Regions from separate parts of the Vibrio sp. AK197 genome, predicted to be linked through region 2. Evidence: predicted binding sites of a transcription regulator. Region 2 holds the regulator's gene; each other region holds the start of a gene.

Region 1 (5,828 bases), 1.3 Mb from region 2:
TCCCAACGATAATATGCGCGCCGTGCTCCAAAGAACCAATTTGAGGCCCAACGGGTGTCCCACCACACAAAGTAAGAATTTTTATATTATGAATCCCACGCGCAAATCGGCGCAGTTCTTTTGCTACCTGATCCGCCAGTTCCCGTGTTGGACACAGAACCATTGATTGGACACGAAAGCGTTTCACATTAAGGTGATGCAACAATCCCAAACCAAACGCCGCAGTTTTACCTGACCCGGTTTTCGCCTGTGCTAAAACATCTTTACCTTGCAAAATAGCCGGTAAACTTGCCTCTTGGATCGGCGTCATAGAGGTAAACCCCAAATCCGTTAAGGTCGTCAATAATTCAGGTTTTAACGACAAAGAAGAAAATTCCGCGTTATTTGTGTTCAAAACAGTTCCATAGGTCAAAATGTGACCAGCAATCGATAAAGGAGCGCTATTGTAACAATATGTCAGCGGATAAAAAGGACTAAAACAGAATGGTGAACAAGTCACGCCTGAACGTCCCATGCCACTTAAAAACCGGGTTAAATTGACAAACGTCCAACACACTGAAAACATAGCGACTTTCAACCGAGTAGAAAACCAACCACCATTAAATAATGCAGTGAAGAGAAAGAGATGCTAGTAATATCCAATAATGTTCAGCTCGCAGACTGGGAGATCGAACTTTCAGCCATTCGCTCGATGGGAAGTGGTGGGCAAAATGTGAATAAGGTCGCGACGGCGATTCACCTGCGCTTTGACATTCGACGTTCCACGCTGCCTGATGTTTATAAACAGCGTTTACTGGCGCTGCAAGACAACCGTATTACCAAAGACGGAGTGGTTGTGATTAAAGCGCAATCGTTCCGAACTCAAGAACAAAACCGAGAAGATGCCCTCAACCGCCTCAAAGAGCTTATTTTAAGTGCCATGGTTGAAGTTAAAAGACGCAAGCCCACTAAGCCAAGCCGTAATTCGCAAATCAAGCGAGTCGAGCGTAAAAAGCGTACTGGAACCACCAAATCTCTGCGAGGAAAAGTGGATTACTAAAGCTTGCCATAAACGAAAAAGCGCCTTGGCACACAGTCCAAAGCGCTTTTTTTGTACGTGAATTCGTCTTAGAATGCCGCTTCAATCGTCCCTTTAAAGGTGTCATCAATATATTGACGTACCGCTTGCGATTGATAGATTTCAACAAACTTTTTGTAGGCGTCTTTGTCTTTATCTTCCTCACGAGCAGCGATCACCATGACCGCGAGTGGTGCGTCTTTTGGCTCTAAATAAATGCCTTGCTTTTTCGGATCAAGCCCAGCAGACATGACGTAGTTCATCGTAATTGCCGCAGCATCCACATCATCCAGTGTGCGGGGTAGTTGCGCAGCATCGATCTCAATGATTTCTAGGTTTTTCGGATTTTCCACCACATCATTCAGTGTCGCCTTAAAGCCCACATCATCACGCAGTTTAATAAGATTTGCCTCTTGCAGTAGCAATAGGCCGCGACCACCATTGGTTGGATCATTAGGAATAGCAATACGTGCTTCATCAGGAAGTGCATCTAACGCTTGGTGTTTGTTGGAATAAATCCCCATTCGCATCAGAATCGATTGCCCCATCGAGACCAAGTTCGACCCGTTATTGCTATTGTAGTTTTGCAAGAATGGCAAATGTTGATAGCTGTTCATATCAATACTGCCATCAGCGAGCGCTGCATTTGGCGTAATGAAATCAGAAAACTCAACCACTTCAACATTCAATCCTTGTTTTTGCGCCTCTTTAGCGGCAGCTTCGACCACTTGTGCGTGTGGCCCTACCGTTGCGCCAACTTTAATCGTTGCGTCATCTTGTTTTTCACCACATGCGGTCAAACCCATTGCAACCGCCAATGCGATCACTACCTTTAACGCTGCTTTTGCTTGCTTCATACATCCTCCATAACCACTTAAAATTAGACGTATAGACATCTAAAAATACATAGTAACCGTCACTGACATAGATGCAACTTCAATTTTGTTATCGGTTATAACCCACTTTAACGCGAAATAGGTGACCCTCTTTCGCATTGAACACTAATGGTGCGACAGTCGAATTTTATTGCTTTGACAAGCTCTAATTAAATTAAAAATATTTTTATTTAGCGAATAATTAGTAGATTTTTCTTAGTCTATGAATTGCATAACAAAAATTGCCCTAAGATAAAAAAGTTTATTTTTTAGCTTGTTTCTTCATTAAATCGAATGAACCAATTTTCTCACACTGCGTATTATTAATAAGTTGGTCAGTTGTAACGCTAACGAAAACAACAATTAGGATTACTCTGCAGCAGGAAATGATTATGAAAAATACTCTTACACGTACCCTCAAAATCGCGAGTCTTACCGCCCTACTTAGTGCCACGTCATCGCTCGCTTGGGCCGGGCACCATCTCAGTGTTAAAGGCATGGATCAAGACGTTTCTGGCGGTACCGTAAGCGCGAAAATGATTATGGCCGCGGACAACGGTTGGATGGTAGTTCACCGTACTGACAGTAATATGAAACCCGGGCCTGTGGTTGGCTACTCTCCTGTTAAAAAAGGCAATAACAGTGATGTCACCGCCATTCTTACCGAGCCGGTTAAATCCGGTGAGATGTTGATGTTAATGCTTCACGGCGAAGCCGGAGGAATGAAGACCGGCGTATTTGAATACACGCTTGGCGCCAAAGAAGATGGTCCAGTTCGCGAAGGTGGAAAGCTGGTTATGTCGGTCATTACCGCGAAATAACACTAAAACCTTAATCGAAAGGCGCCCAAAGTGGCGCCTTCTTCGGTTTCAAATGGCGTTCACCTCTTGGCAACATGCGAAGTAACGTAGTAAGTTGGACTTAACAACCTACGTGCCGATGTTAAGTTAAGGATGACTTATGACCGCAACGACCAGTAAACCAACGACTTTTGATGCGATTGCCTTTCGACGCCACCTTCACCAATATCCCGAACTTTCCGAGAATGAATTCAACACTGCCACACTAATAGCGACTCAGCTCAACGCATTTGGTTTATCTCCAATAACCGGCGTTGGCGGCCATGGCGTAATATGTATTATCGAAGGGCAAAAATCGGGGCCAACGACATTATTCCGTGCTGACTTCGATGCGCTGCCAATTGAAGAAAAAGCCATACACCATCATATTTCTCGCCACCCTGGTGTCATGCACGCGTGCGGGCACGATGGCCACAGCACCTCACTACTCAAAGTTGCAGAAGCGTTGACGACTACACCGCCACGCAATGGGCGCGTCATTTTGCTGTTTCAACCAGCGGAAGAAGTCGGTACGGGTGCCATCGCGATGCTCGAACACCCCGCATTAAAAAATGTAACCATCGATCATACCTTTGCCTATCACAATTTGCCCGGCTACCCACTTCATCACGTTATTATCAAACCGCAGACCTTTGCTTGTGCGTCGACGGGGGTACAAATAGAACTGATCGGTAAAACGTCACATGCCGCCAACCCAGAGAATGGGATTAACCCCACAGACGTGATGATCGAATTGGTGCAATTTCTTCGCACCTTACCAGCGCGTTATCCCGATGCATTTAGCTTAGTGACCGTTGCACATGTTCAACTCGGCGAACATGTGTTTGGCGTCGCACCTGGTGACGCGAAAATACTGGCAACCCTGCGCAGTGACCATAATCCTACCTTTACCAATATGAAATTGGCCATCCAAGATAAGATTGAACAAATTCAAAGGTCGAGCCACCTGCAAGTTAAATTAAATTGGCATGAGCCTTTTATCGCCGCGGTCAATGACACTGAGCACTACCACATCGTAAAGCAACAGGCGAATGAACTGGGCCTGACTGTCAGCGAACTCAAAGAGCCCATGCGCTGGTCCGAAGACTTTGCAGAATTTCTCAAACGCTGGCCGGGCGCTCTATTTTGTATCGGTAGCGGAGAGGATCACCCGCAGTTACATAATCCAGATTACGACTTCCCTGATGCGCTAATCGATACCGCCAGTCGTCTATTTTTAAGCATTATCGATTCACTACATCATCATTGATCGACACGCTTTGACCGCGCTTCGTAGGCTAAAGATAGAGTCAACACCCTATTGAGCGCGGTTTCACCCTAAAACCCTTGAACCAACATCACACAACTCACACATTTTGACCGTCATATGTGCATCATCGTCTATTTCGCCGACTAATACTTTGCGTAGGCTTAACCCAGTCAATTTGTCTCAAAATAGAGATAAAACCTTTACAAATCATAAGGATAAGATATGCAACCGTAATGATATAACTATAACTTATATCGATAGAAAAATATTTTTATCCATTTGTCCAAATTTCTCATGCCAATCCCCCCTTTCGTTTGTGCAAATGCCTAAAGCAGCACCAAATCTCATACTTTATAGTGAGAAGACAAGTCAGCATAAATGATGAGGATTAATGTCTGTTTGCGGCCTTCACGTTCTCTTTCACAGAGCACACCGTTGACCTTCCCTTAATCTCTCAAATAACAAAACACTCTCACTAGATTCTAAGGTTGATTTATGAGTGCGAAGAACAAAATCATCTTGTCGATAGGAGCCCTATGTTCCCTCGTCATCGTTATCATCGTGGCTATTGGCTATAACTCTTTCAATGCATCTTCTACCAACAACTATACCGACAAATTATCGCTCCAAGCCTCTTTGATCGCCGCCAGTGCAGAACAAAGAATGCTGCGTAATTTTGATTTGTTAAAAATGGCGGCAAACGCAGTTGATATCGATAAAGACGGGAATTTGAACGTTGACCAGTTAAAACAAAAAATTGCGTTCTTAGAGTCGGAGTACGATATCGTGGCGTCATTCTTTGCTACTGCGGATGGCACCACCTATCGCAACTTCGGTGAAATTGCCGATTTCAACGCCAAAGCCGCAGGTCGCGAATGGTTTACACGTATTATGTCAGGAGAAACAGACGTAATTACAACGCCTTACAAAGCCTCATCGGGTAAAATCATCATGTCGTTGGTCGAGCCTGTGCTTCGTGATGGTAAGATTGTCGGCATCATGGGCGCCAATATCGCGCTCGACGGTATTACCTCTTATCTAGAGTCATTAACCGAATCAAACCAAATTTTCGTTAGCCGCGCCGACGGTTACATTCTGTCATCGAAACATGCCGATGATATTGGTCAGAACCTTTACGAGCTGCGCCCATCGTTTGCGACTTATCGCCAGCAGAATGGCGCAGGCCATGAGTACGTTTATCAAGGCAAAAGTTACTTTGTTGTCAATGCGATTTCCCAAGACTTGGACTGGAATATCTGGAGCTGGGAAAGCATTGATAATATTGATGCCGCGTCTGCGGATAACCTGTCAAATAGCTCATGGTTGGCGGTTATTGCTATTTTGGTGTCTCTCATTGTGACCTACCTACTGGTTGACCGATTAATGTATCGACCGATAGGCGGTGAACCGACACAAATTGAAGATATCGTGCGTAAAGTCGCCGGCGGTGATCTGTCGCTTGCGGGTACCGCGCGTGGCAACGAAACTGGCATTTTAGCCGCAACACTCACCATGGTCACACAACTCAAAGAGACCATTAAGCACATCCAATCGGCCTCAGAGGATATCAATAGCTCATCGACACAGATGTCCCAAAGCTCGGAACAAGTGAAAACCAGTTCTGAATCACAAATGGTTCAACTTGAACAAGCAGCGACGGCGATGAATGAAATGTCAGCGTCTGTGGATGAAGTGGCTCGCCATGCACTTAAAGCGTCTGACTCGGCGAAAGGCGCCAATGGTTACTCAGAACAAGGGATGAATTTAGTGAGTGACATGAACCAAAG
Region 2 (5,828 bases):
ACTGTGAGGTGAAACAGCGGTGCGGATGGGGAAGAAGGGAAGTGAACACAACAAAGCCGCCACTTACATTATGCAAGTGGCGGCCTTTAATCACAGCATGCTGGCCAGAAGGTTCAAGTCTGATTGAATCGCGCCAGCGGTGACTTCACGCCCTGCTCCTGGGCCGCGAATCACCAGCGGGTTGTCTTTGTACCACTTACTCTCAATCGCGAAGATATTATCGCAAGGCAGTAAGTTGGCGAGCGCATGTTCTTTATTCAAGGCTTCGACACACACGCTAGCTTGACCATTTTTCTCAAGGCGAGCCACGTAGCGCAGCACTTTCTCTTCCCGCTGCGCTTTCTCTAAGCGTTCCGCTAAACGTTCGCTCAGAAGGTTGCCGTTATCTAGGAAGTCGTCCAGTGTCATCTCGCGTAGTTCTGCAGGGACTAAAGACTCGACTTTAACCTGTTCGGGTTCAAGCTGAAGCCCTGATTCACGGGCCAAAATCACTAATTTACGCATGACATCTGAGCCATCTAGGTCGCTACGAGGGTCCGGCTCGGTCAAGCCTTGCTGCCAAGCAAGATCCACCAGTTCGATAAACGGGACGCTGCCATCATATTGCTGGAAAAGCCATGACAGAGTACCGGAGAAAATACCGGATAGGGCGACGATTTCATCGCCGCTTTCGCGCAAGTCGCGAACGGTATGATTAATCGGTAACCCAGCACCAACGGTTGCGTTATATAACCAATGACGGTTGATTTTAAAGAACGCGTCTTGCACTTGATGATAATAATCACCCGATGCAGAGCCCGCGACTTTATTCGCCGAGATTAGGTGCATGCCTTGCTCTGCGATTTCTAGATAGCGCGCAGCAAGTTCTTTGCTGGCGGTGACATCCAGCACCACGGCATCATCAAAACTTTGAATTGCCCCAATGCGTTGGATCCACTCGTTATCTTGGTAGGAGATTGCTTCATCGGCGAATCGAGCATCGACGGTATTGGGATCGATCCCTTGTTCATCAAACCAATACGTCTGGCTATCGACCACTGCAATTAGCTCGAAACTCATGCCGTGACGTTTTTCGATTTCCGGTTTTTGTTCAGCAAATAATTTAAGCCAACTGGTTCCGATATTGCCTTTACCACACAATACGATGGCCACGCGCTTTTGCGCTTGAAATAGCTGAGTATGAATGCCTTCAACCAGACTTTGAGTTTCCGTTGAGCGCAGTACCGCCACCAAACTGAGCGCAGAGTCGGTCTCAGAAATAAATTCGACCGGGGCGTTTTTCAGTTGTTGATAGAAACCATAACAGTGATTTGGGTTTTTGGTGACTCCGGCCCCCACCGCGGCGACTAAACAATACCCTTCTTTAAGTTTGAGATCGGCTTCGGTTGCCATGTCTTGAAGAAAGCTCAGCGCGCCCGTGGCGATTTCCGCCGTGTATGCCAACTGAAGAACATGTTGGTCACTTTGTACTTCATAGGCTAAGGGTTGGAGCTGGGCTCGCTTCAAGGTCTCTAACACATTGGTTTGCAAGCGCTTAAAATCGTGACCTGAGGCGAAACTGAGCTCAATCAGTAGGACATCGTCCAGTGAGGTAATGATCTTTGCACCGCGACCCGAGGCGAGGACACGTTCAATACGAGTTGAGCCAGACTCCGGTTGATAGCTGCAGCGTAGGTGAAGATCCATCGCACTTTGCGCCACGGGCTGCAAGGTTCGGCTGTGTAATACTGGTGCGGCTAGCCTTGCTAATTCACTGGCTTCATCAAGGCGGATCAATGGCAATAAACACGCCTCAGAGACGATTCTTGGGTCAGCACTGAATACGCCAGCAACGTCACTCCAAATCGTGACTTGGCTGACTTGAGCCAATGCGCCAATTATGGTTGCCGAGTAATCTGAACCGTTGCGTCCAAGAAGTACCGTATGCCCTTGATCGTTTTGCGCCATGAAACCTGTTACCACGATGCGATGCCCAGAATGCTGCGCCAAAATCGCTTGTAATAGAGGGTATGAAGCACCTTGGTCAATTTCGGGTTGAGTGCCCGTTTGTGCCCGTAAGAAAGCCCGTGAGTCTTGAGAGACACTGTTCAGTTCAAGTTGTGTTAAAAGCGCAGCAAGCAAGCGCGCTGACCACGTTTCGCCATGACCGAGCACCGCCGCGCGCTGCTCTGCAGTAAGCGGCGCATTGAGTTCACCCAATGTGGTAAATTCATCTTGCAGCGCTGAGAGTAGCGGTGTTTGTGCATCTTCTTCTAATAGTTCACAGACCAAATCGGTCTGAAACTGGCGCAGCGCTTGCAAAACTTCATGGGCCACTCGGCCATCTTTATGCAGGGCGTCAGTAAACTCAATTAAGCGGTTGGTGGTTTTGCCCGCCGCCGAGACCACAATCAAGTCATCGGCATTTGAGTACTGCTTTAAAATGTTGGCTACACGGCGGTAGCATTCGGGGTCTGCTAGGCTGCTGCCACCGAATTTATGTAGTTGTCGAGGGTGAGTCATCACCACCTCTCCTTAAACGAGATTGAAAGCTTGGTCGAGATCGGCAATTAAGTCTTGTGCATCTTCAAGGCCAACTGAAAGTCGAAGCAGTTGATGTGAGACGCCAGCTTCCGCTAAAGCGGCTTCGCCCATAGCACGATGAGTCATGGTCGCCGGATGGCAAATCAGGCTTTCGACGCCACCAAGGGACTCGGCAAGTGAAAACAGTTTTAAGCCGGTTACAAAGGTTTGGAGCTGCTCATAACTGCCAGCAAACTCAAAGCTGAGCATCGAGCCAAATCCTGATTGCTGTTTTTTAGCGATCTCATGGCCTGGATGTTCAGGCAAGCTTGGATGAAAAATAGCGCCAACCAAAGGTTGGGTTTTGAGGTAATCAAGAATGCTCAATGAGCTCTCTTCATGCACACGCATTCTTGCGCCCAAGGTACGAATTCCGCGCAGTGTTAGGTAGCTATCAAATGGCGTGCCGGTTGCGCCAATGCAATTACCCCACCAAGCGAGTTGCTCAGCGTGCTCTTGCTGTTTAGCAATGACTACCCCACCAATCACATCAGAGTGACCATTAATAAATTTAGTGGTGGAGTGAATAACAAAGTCCGCACCGAGTTCTAAAGGCTTTTGGTACACCGGTGTCAAAAAGGTGTTGTCGACAGCAACCAGAGCGCCGACTTGTTTGGCTTTTTGGCACGTTTTTTCGATATCGACCACGCGTACCAAAGGGTTAGACGGGGTTTCTAGCAAAATCAGTTTTGGTTTTTTCGCAATCGCCGCATCAAAGGCGGCTTGGTCGGATTGGTCAACAAATTCGACCTTGAAATCACCTTTTTGTGAGCGGGTATTAAACAAGCGGTAAGTGCCGCCATAACAGTCATGGGGAGCAATAATCAGGTCATCAGGGCCAATAAAGGCTGATACCCATAAGTTCAGAGCAGAGGTGCCACAGTTGGTGACAACGGCTCCCTGACCGGATTCCAATTCGTAAAGCGCTTGTTCTAATAGCCCGCGGTTTGGGTTTCCTGAGCGCGTATAGTCATACTTAGGCACATCACCAAACGCAGGGAAACCATAGTTGGTTGATAGATAAATCGGTGGCACAACCGCGTGATGTTGTGTGTCAGATTCAATCCCAGTTCTTACCGCTATTGTGGCAGGTTTGTGAGTACTCATAAGATTTCCTTGCGAAGAGAATGACTTGTTAATTGGAATGCGCTATATATGGGGAGTGAATCGGTTATAGAGTGAACAAACTGCTCAAAAAACATCGATCCATTCATTTCCATTCCATACCCCGCCACTTTACTTTGCTAAAAATGAGACGTCAACACTTCTAGACGTCTATATGTCTTTGCTTATAGACTTAAAAGCCGCTAAAATTGTGGGTCTAAAACTAATTCCTAAACTTTTACGAAGGTGCGCAATGGCAGACTGGAATGGGGAATACATAAGCCCATATGCTGAACATGGCAAAAAGAGTGAGCAAGTAAAAAAAATTACCGTATCTATTCCATTGAAAGTATTGAAAGTTTTGACTGATGAGCGTACTCGTCGTCAAATCAACAACCTGCGTCATGCCACCAATAGTGAGCTGTTGTGTGAGGCGTTTCTGCATGCGTATACCGGGCAACCCCTGCCAACGGATGAAGATTTGCGCAAAGATCGCCCAGACGATATTCCTGCTGAAGTGAAAAGACTGATGACAGAAATGGGTATTGAGTTTGAATCTTACAATGATGAGTAAGTCTGCTGTAAGAAATAGTGCTACTTAGATTCCACTTTTCCAAATTGATAGCGCTGTGTTTACACAAAAAAAGGTTGGCATTTGCCAACCTTTTTTCTATCAAGAACCACATCTAAAGAGCCTCAATGCGCGCTTTGGGTTTTCACCGCTTTGCACTCGATTCAGGCCTCTCATGATGCTTAGTCTTGCATATAGTTTTCTGGCATATCGATACGCGCCACACCCGATTCAACCGCCGCTTCAGCAACGGCACGGGCCACTCGAGGGAGCAATCGCTTATCCATTGGTTTGGGAATAATGTATTCAGGACCAAACTGCAGTGATTCCACACCTGCGGCGTTAAGTACCTCGGCAGGAACGTCTTCTTTGGCGAGTTGGCGTATGGCTTCAACCGCCGCCAATTTCATTTGATCATTAATTTCGCTAGCACGCACATCCAGTGCGCCACGGAAAATAAATGGGAAACACAGAACGTTATTGACCTGGTTTGGGTAGTCACTGCGTCCGGTTCCCATAATCAAATCATTACGCACTTCGTGAGCAATCGATGGTTTGATTTCAGGATCAGGGTTAGAACACGCAAAGACCACTGGCTTATCTGCCATCAATTTTAGCGCGTCAGCAGAAAGAAGGTTTGGACCAGAAACACCAAGGAAAAGATCGGCGCCTTCAATCACATCTTCTAAGGTACGTTTATCGGTGTTGTTGGCAAACAACTGCTTGTATTCGTTAAGATCATCACGGCGAGTATGGATGACGCCTTTGCGGTCAAGCATGTAGATTTTTTCACGCATTGCGCCGCATTTAATTAGCAGTTCCATACAGGCGACTGCGGCCGCGCCAGCGCCTAGACACACGATGGTTGACTCTTCAAGTTTCTTACCCTGTAGCTCAATCGCATTAAGCATACCTGCGGCGGTGACGATGGCGGTACCATGTTGATCATCGTGAAAAACGGGCACATCACAACGTTCAATGAGGCGTTTTTCGATTTCAAAGCAGTCAGGGGCCTTGATATCTTCAAGGTTAATGCCGCCAAAGGTGTCCGCAATATTTGCAACGGTATCAACGAATTCGTCAATGGTGCGATGTTTTACTTCAATATCAATGGAATCCAACCCTGCGAATCGCTTGAATAACAGCGCTTTCCCTTCCATCACTGGTTTTGATGCCAGCGGTCCTAAATTCCCTAGACCTAAAATAGCGGTACCGTTTGAAATCACCGCTACCATGTTGCCCTTTGCTGTATAGCGATACACCGTGTCTGGATTTTGTGCGATTTCACGAACCGGTTCGGCAACGCCTGGGCTATATGCGAGAGCAAGATCAAGGGCTGAGTCAGCAGGTTTGGTTAACTCAACTGAAATTTTACCAGCGGTTGGTTTGGCATGGTAATCCAGGGCTTGTTGGCGAAATTGCTCTTCCGCAGAGAGCGTTTGGTTGTCATCAGACATATGTTTAGGTGCTCATTTGATGGGGGAAAGATAATTTTAATCTATGGTACCGAGGCTGCCTAGACACTAGGCTGACTTAGATCAGTCAAAATGACTAAATATCGAAGAGATAAGACCAGATAACGTTTTGTATC
Region 3 (5,828 bases), 1.5 Mb from region 2:
AACCATTGCGTCACGTTGTCACAACTATAGCGCCCTACTTCCCTATATATGCGTTACATGGCGCATTATTTTTGGCTTGGTTTTACGGTGTTGAACATTGGCCATTTCATGGTCAATTCGCTTTGGTCATTTTGGCGCAGTGGTTCACAGCCATAGCGTGTATGATCATGGGGGCCTTTTTCTACTTTTTAACGCTTGATACCGCGAGAGCCATGAGTTTTGCTGGCGCTTTTACTGCGCCCAGTTTTGCATTTATGGGTATCACATTTCCCGTTACCGACATGGGGCCACTTGCTCAATTTTGGCGAAGCTTGTTACCCGTCAGTCATTATATTCAGGTGCAGGTCGCGCAAAGCAGTTATGGCGCAGATTTAATATCGACATTGCACAAGTTGATTCCCATGCTGGGGTATAGCCTCCCGTTATTATTGATATCACTGCTGATTACTTGGCAACGGACTAAGCAGGAAAAAGCACGATGAGCTTCTGGACATTAATTAAGCTGGAATTCAAAGCGATATTTGCAAACCCTGTCGTGGTATTAACCGTGTTCGGCGGTGTTGTGTTTTACTCTTTGCTCTATCCTCTGCCCTATCAGCAGCAAACACCTCAACAACAAAAAATAGCGATCGTCAATCTGGATCAAACCGCGACGAGCTATCATCTTGAGCGTATGGTTGATGCCACGCCACAAGTGCAGGTTATCAAACGAATGCACTCGATTGCGCGTGCAAAACAATCATTCTTAGATGGGGAGATCAGTGGCTTACTTGTTATTCCCAAAGACTTTTATAAACACTTGATGTTAGGGAGTAGCCCAACCCTATCTTATGCTGGTGATGCGTCGTACTTTTTAGTCTATGGAACCGTGGTTGAAGGATTAGCCAAAGCAGGCGGGACACTAGCGGCTCAGGCTAAAGTCACTCGCCTACTGAATGATGGAGTCCCGCTTGAAAGGGCCCGTCAGCAGTACGCCCCAACAACCCTAAACTTAAAGCCAACCTTTAACCCACAAATGGGGTACTTAGACTATGTTGTTCCTGCGGTTTTTGTTCTGATTTTGCAGCAGACTTTAGTGATGGCGACCGGGCTGATGGTGGGCACACAACGAAATAATGATGGTTACTGGCGAAACACCTCTCCCATCAAGTTGATGGCAGTTCGCAGCTTCGTCTTCGTGTGTATTTATTATGTGCTGGCGATGTTTTATTTTGGGTCACGCTTTGCAGCGCTTGACGTTAATCGGCTGGCTAGTATTTCCGAACTTATTACCTTCATTTTGCCATTTTTCCTCGCATCAAGCTTCATAGGTATTTGGTTGGGGGCACTCACACCAAGGCGTGAGTTGGTCACGGTGGTTGTATTAGTGAGTTCGATGCCATTAATTTTTAGCGCAGGATTTATTTGGCCAGTTGAATCCATCCCTAACTTTATCGTGATCGCTTCCCAATTTTTCCCTAGTACCTCGGCGATCACTGGATTACTGCGCCTCAATCAAATGGGCTCAGAGTGGAGACAAATTGCATTACCTTATATCATTCTTTGGACTTTGGTGAGTTTTTGGGGAATATTGGCATATTTACAACTAAAGCGGCAATTTCGCTCTGTGCACTGATTGCGGTTAAATTTTTGTCATAACCTTCTGACATCCATTCATTTATCGTCAGTTTTCGTTAACATCTATCGCTCACAAATATGTGTTCCGTTTTGTATACATAGGCAACGAGCGAAAACAATGGTTTCTCAATCTCTGTTTGCATCGCTTGGCACGGGTACCAAGTCACTTTTGGCTTTTTTATTGATACCTCTAGTCATTGTGATGCCTGCATCTCTATACATAACTTATGATAGTGTCACTCATAACCTTCAATCGAAAGCGCAGACGTACCTAAACCGTATGGATGACGTTATTACTCAATTGCATGAAGAAAACCAGCAAGCGATTGAAAATAATGACGACTGCATGACAATTCGAGAAAGCATGTTAGATGCGAGCCCACTACGAGAACTTATCTTACTAAGCGATGATATGGCGGTATGCTCCTCGAAACGCGGTATGGTCATTTCCAATATCAGCCCTATTCTCGACCAGCAAACTCAAGCGCAGTCATCCATATTTTTCTATGATAATAATGACGACCCACACCAAAGAACCTTGGTTGTCATGGACCACAGCCCTAAAGGGACTGGCGCACTTGCCCTGGTAGACAAAAACTATCTGATTGACCGCCTAGGCCCAATCGCCAGCGATCAAGTGAGTTACGTCACTTTTAAACTGGGTGACAAAACCTTTCCAAAGGAAAATCCATATCATGAGGCGACATTTTCGCAACTAGAACACTCTGAGCGCTACAACTACTCGGTGCTGCTCAACGCCAACAGTAACTATGTATTTCGCCGCGCCTCATACGCCGCCTTCTTTTGCATTCTCGTTTCGCTGATGATTTCGTTTGCTTTGCTCATCGCTAACCATCGCTATCATCAACGCCACAGTTTGGCTTATGACTTACGCAAAGGTATTCAACGCCGCGAGTTGTTTGTCATGTATCAACCCATCGTGAACAGTGACAACAATGAGATTGAAGGAATCGAAGCCTTAGTGAGATGGAAGCACCCGGATATGAACTTGGTCCGTCCGGATATTTTTGTCCCTTTGGCCGAGCAGCAAAACTTAGTAAATAAAATTACCGATCTTGTACTTGAAGAGAGTTTACACAACTTAAAACAAATTGACCGCACAGCATTGAGTGCGCAGCCTGCGTTGCACCTTGGGGTCAATGTCGCGCCACAATATCTTCACCACCCAAATAACATCGATAAATTGGTTGAGTACGCCAACGCTTTTGAAGCCTTAGGCTTTACCTTAACGGTTGAGATTACAGAGCGTCAAGTACTCGACCATACGGGCAGAGAAACCCTTAAAGTGTTGCGAAATCATGGCGTAGCAATAGCCATTGATGATTTTGGGACTGGGCATACCTCACTCTCCGTGATTCAACAAACCCAGTTTGATTATTTGAAAATTGATAAATGCTTTATTGATAGCATTGGCCTAGACACCGTCAACACGCCGGTTCTCAATACCATTGTCGATTTGGGCCACCGTTTAGGAGTAAAAATCATCGCTGAAGGTGTTGAACAAAGCCTGCAAGCTGAGTATTTGAAACAGGTAAACGTCCCACTGTTACAAGGGTATCTGTTTAGCCATCCCATTGATATTTCAACGTTAAAACACTTGTTAAGCGTAGAGCCGAATCCCGCCTAGGCAGCCATGTTGGCTAAAACCCGCGGCGTTTCCAAAATTGGCTTTCGTCGCACGCGCAAACGTGGAAGACTTTTTCTGCAATCACGCGTCCGTTCATGGTCAACGACATGCGCCACTTTCCAAGTTTATCCTCAATCGGTTCCCAGATGGTATCACCAAGATAGAAATCCCAATCGTTACTTCCAACATGAATCTCACCGGTAAATGGTTCCAGTAACTCCCCGCGCTTGCTCAAAATACCGGGATGTTCAATACAGTATTCAATCACAACACCCTTGGCTTTTTTTATGTTCACCACAAAACCAAACTCGATGTCGATATCAGCCGTCACATCGGTCGTAAAATCTTGAATTTTCGGAAGATGTTTTGAATTCGAGTCCCATTGGGTGTAAATACCATATGACGTCATTTCTATGACTGGCGAGCGTTTGGCCATGATTGCCACCGTTTTTTCATTGATTGAATGGTTTTGTCACTAACGCCATGAATATTGGGGTACTGTTCATGGCATTCGATAACATCTAATTGTGCACCGAAACGCTTAGCGAGTTTGGCATAGGGTGCGATTTCCCAGCGACGCACAAACGTATTAGCGACGACGACACTTTCTCCACGCGCCAGGCTTTGCTGAGTTTGCTGTCGGCACCAATGATGTGCTTGCTCAAGCTTATCTGGGCGAAAATGATAACACCCTTGGTTATCAATAAAGTACATATCCGCTTCATAGTGTGGGATACCCATAGAGCGAGCTAATGTACTTTTACCCGAGCCCGGCAAGCCGCGAATCAATGTTAGCGTTAATCTCATAGCGCACTTATATTGCTTTAAGGGCGTGCATAATAACGTAAAAAGACCGCGATAAGCTATCGACATCCTTTGAACTTTACGCTAAGTTTGGAGGTATAGACGTCTAGACTACTTAGGGAGCAAGTTGTGCCGATTAAAATTCCTGATCAATTGCCAGCCACCGATGTGCTGCGCCAAGAAAATATCTTTGTGATGTCAGAGTCTCGCGCTTTGACTCAGGGCATCCGTCCTTTGAAGATTTTGATCTTGAATCTAATGCCAAAGAAAATTGAGACGGAAACGCAGTTTTTACGCTTATTGTCGAACTCGCCACTTCAACTGGATATCGAGTTGTTACGTATCGATGATCGTCCAAGCAAAAATACGCCCGAAGAGCACCTCAACACCTTCTACCGCCAGTTTCAAACTATCGAGCATCGCAATTTCGACGGCTTGATCATTACGGGAGCACCGCTTGGCTTAGTTCAATTTGAAGACGTCCTCTATTGGGATCATCTCAAAACCATTATGAATTGGGCGAAAGACCACGTCACCTCGACGCTGTATGTTTGTTGGGCTGCTCAAGCAGGCTTAAAGCTCCTGTATAACTTGCCCAAACGCACACTAAAAGAAAAGTTATCTGGTGTATATCATCATCAAATCCAGCATCAATTTCATCCTATTTTGCGCGGCTTTGACGACACTTTTTTAGCCCCACACTCGCGCTACGCGGATTTCTCACCTGAGTTTCTGGCGGAGAATACGGACTTAGATATTCTTGCTACCTCAGATGTCGCTGGCGTATACCTAGCCGCAACCAAAGATAAACGTAATGTGTTTGTGACAGGCCATCCAGAATATGATGCCAATACACTGCATAACGAATATGTTCGCGATCTTGGTGAGGGCATGGAGCCAAACATTCCGGTCAATTACTACCAAAATGACAACCCGGATAACCCACCAAGTGCGACTTGGCGTAGCCATGGGCATTTGCTATTTGCCAACTGGCTTAACTACTGCGTTTATCAGCAAACGCCATACGATCTCGATCATTTCAGCGAATCGAATTTCACAAAAGACGATTAAGAAGTTTGAGATAAAACTGTGTTGTCACTCCAAAGGTCGCAAACTGCGGCCTTTTATTTTGCAGAGTATACCGTCACGTTGACTCGCAACCATACATATTGGCTGATCGTGAGCAGCTAAGCACCAGTTAAGATAAAGCGGTTTGAAATGAGGAGTGTCTATGCGCCACATTGCGCTATTTATCATGACTATGCTGCTGAATACTGGCTGCGCAAATGTGTCGAGCGCTGAAAACGCAGAGCGAGAAAACAAAGCAAACGCGCGTATCGCACTAGGACTTGCCTATTTAAAACAAGGCGATCACACCAAAGCTTGGCAAAATTTACTTGTCGCCCAAAATCATGCTCCTCGCTACCTACATACTCAGTTAGCTCTTGCTCATTATTATACCCAAGTCAATGAGTTAGAACGTGCAGAAAGCCTTTATTTGCAGACGCTCAAGGATCACCCAAATAACGGTGATGTGATGAATAACTATGGTACGTTTTTATGTCACAAAAAGGATTATCAACACGCACAGCGCTGGTTGTTAAAAGCGATCAAGCAGCGTGACTACGTATCCGTTGCGACCAGTTATGAAAATATGGGGCTTTGTGCATTAAAAGCACATCACGACACAAATGCCATGACCTACTTCGCGCAAAGCGTGAAACATGACCCAAGGCAAATTCGCGCTTGGCAACACTGG

Evidence for each region. Region 2 encodes MetJ, which represses methionine synthesis genes. Its sites were predicted from a motif close to TTAGACNTNTANANGTCTAA; they were not measured.
Region 1: a site for MetJ is predicted at 1,938-1,957, ahead of M1D72_RS12590 (MetQ/NlpA family ABC transporter substrate-binding protein). Genes of this name have one in related genera too.
Region 3: a site for MetJ is predicted at 4,160-4,179, ahead of metA (homoserine O-succinyltransferase MetA). Genes of this name have one in related genera too.

What each region holds. Positions count from the first base shown of each region.
Region 1 covers NZ_CP096430.1:1,142,864-1,148,691, reverse strand. Annotated here, with positions in the region: gene dbpA (ATP-dependent RNA helicase DbpA) at 1-394, opposite strand, end outside; gene arfB (alternative ribosome rescue aminoacyl-tRNA hydrolase ArfB) at 626-1,039, shown strand; gene M1D72_RS12590 (MetQ/NlpA family ABC transporter substrate-binding protein) at 1,108-1,914, opposite strand; gene M1D72_RS12585 (DUF7282 domain-containing protein) at 2,325-2,753, shown strand; gene M1D72_RS12580 (amidohydrolase) at 2,893-4,041, shown strand; gene M1D72_RS12575 (methyl-accepting chemotaxis protein) at 4,537-5,828, shown strand, end outside.
Region 2 covers NZ_CP096430.1:2,953,045-2,958,872, reverse strand. Annotated here, with positions in the region: gene M1D72_RS20835 (bifunctional aspartate kinase/homoserine dehydrogenase II) at 91-2,502, opposite strand; gene M1D72_RS20830 (O-succinylhomoserine (thiol)-lyase) at 2,515-3,669, opposite strand; gene metJ (met regulon transcriptional regulator MetJ) at 3,920-4,240, shown strand; gene M1D72_RS20820 (malic enzyme-like NAD(P)-binding protein) at 4,420-5,694, opposite strand.
Region 3 covers NZ_CP096430.1:1,499,895-1,505,722, reverse strand. Annotated here, with positions in the region: gene M1D72_RS14235 (ABC transporter permease) at 1-482, shown strand, start outside; gene M1D72_RS14230 (ABC transporter permease) at 479-1,615, shown strand; gene M1D72_RS14225 (EAL domain-containing protein) at 1,736-3,265, shown strand; gene M1D72_RS14220 (DUF3859 domain-containing protein) at 3,279-3,701, opposite strand; gene M1D72_RS14215 (AAA family ATPase) at 3,677-4,072, opposite strand; gene metA (homoserine O-succinyltransferase MetA) at 4,199-5,140, shown strand; gene pilW (type IV pilus biogenesis/stability protein PilW) at 5,301-5,828, shown strand, end outside.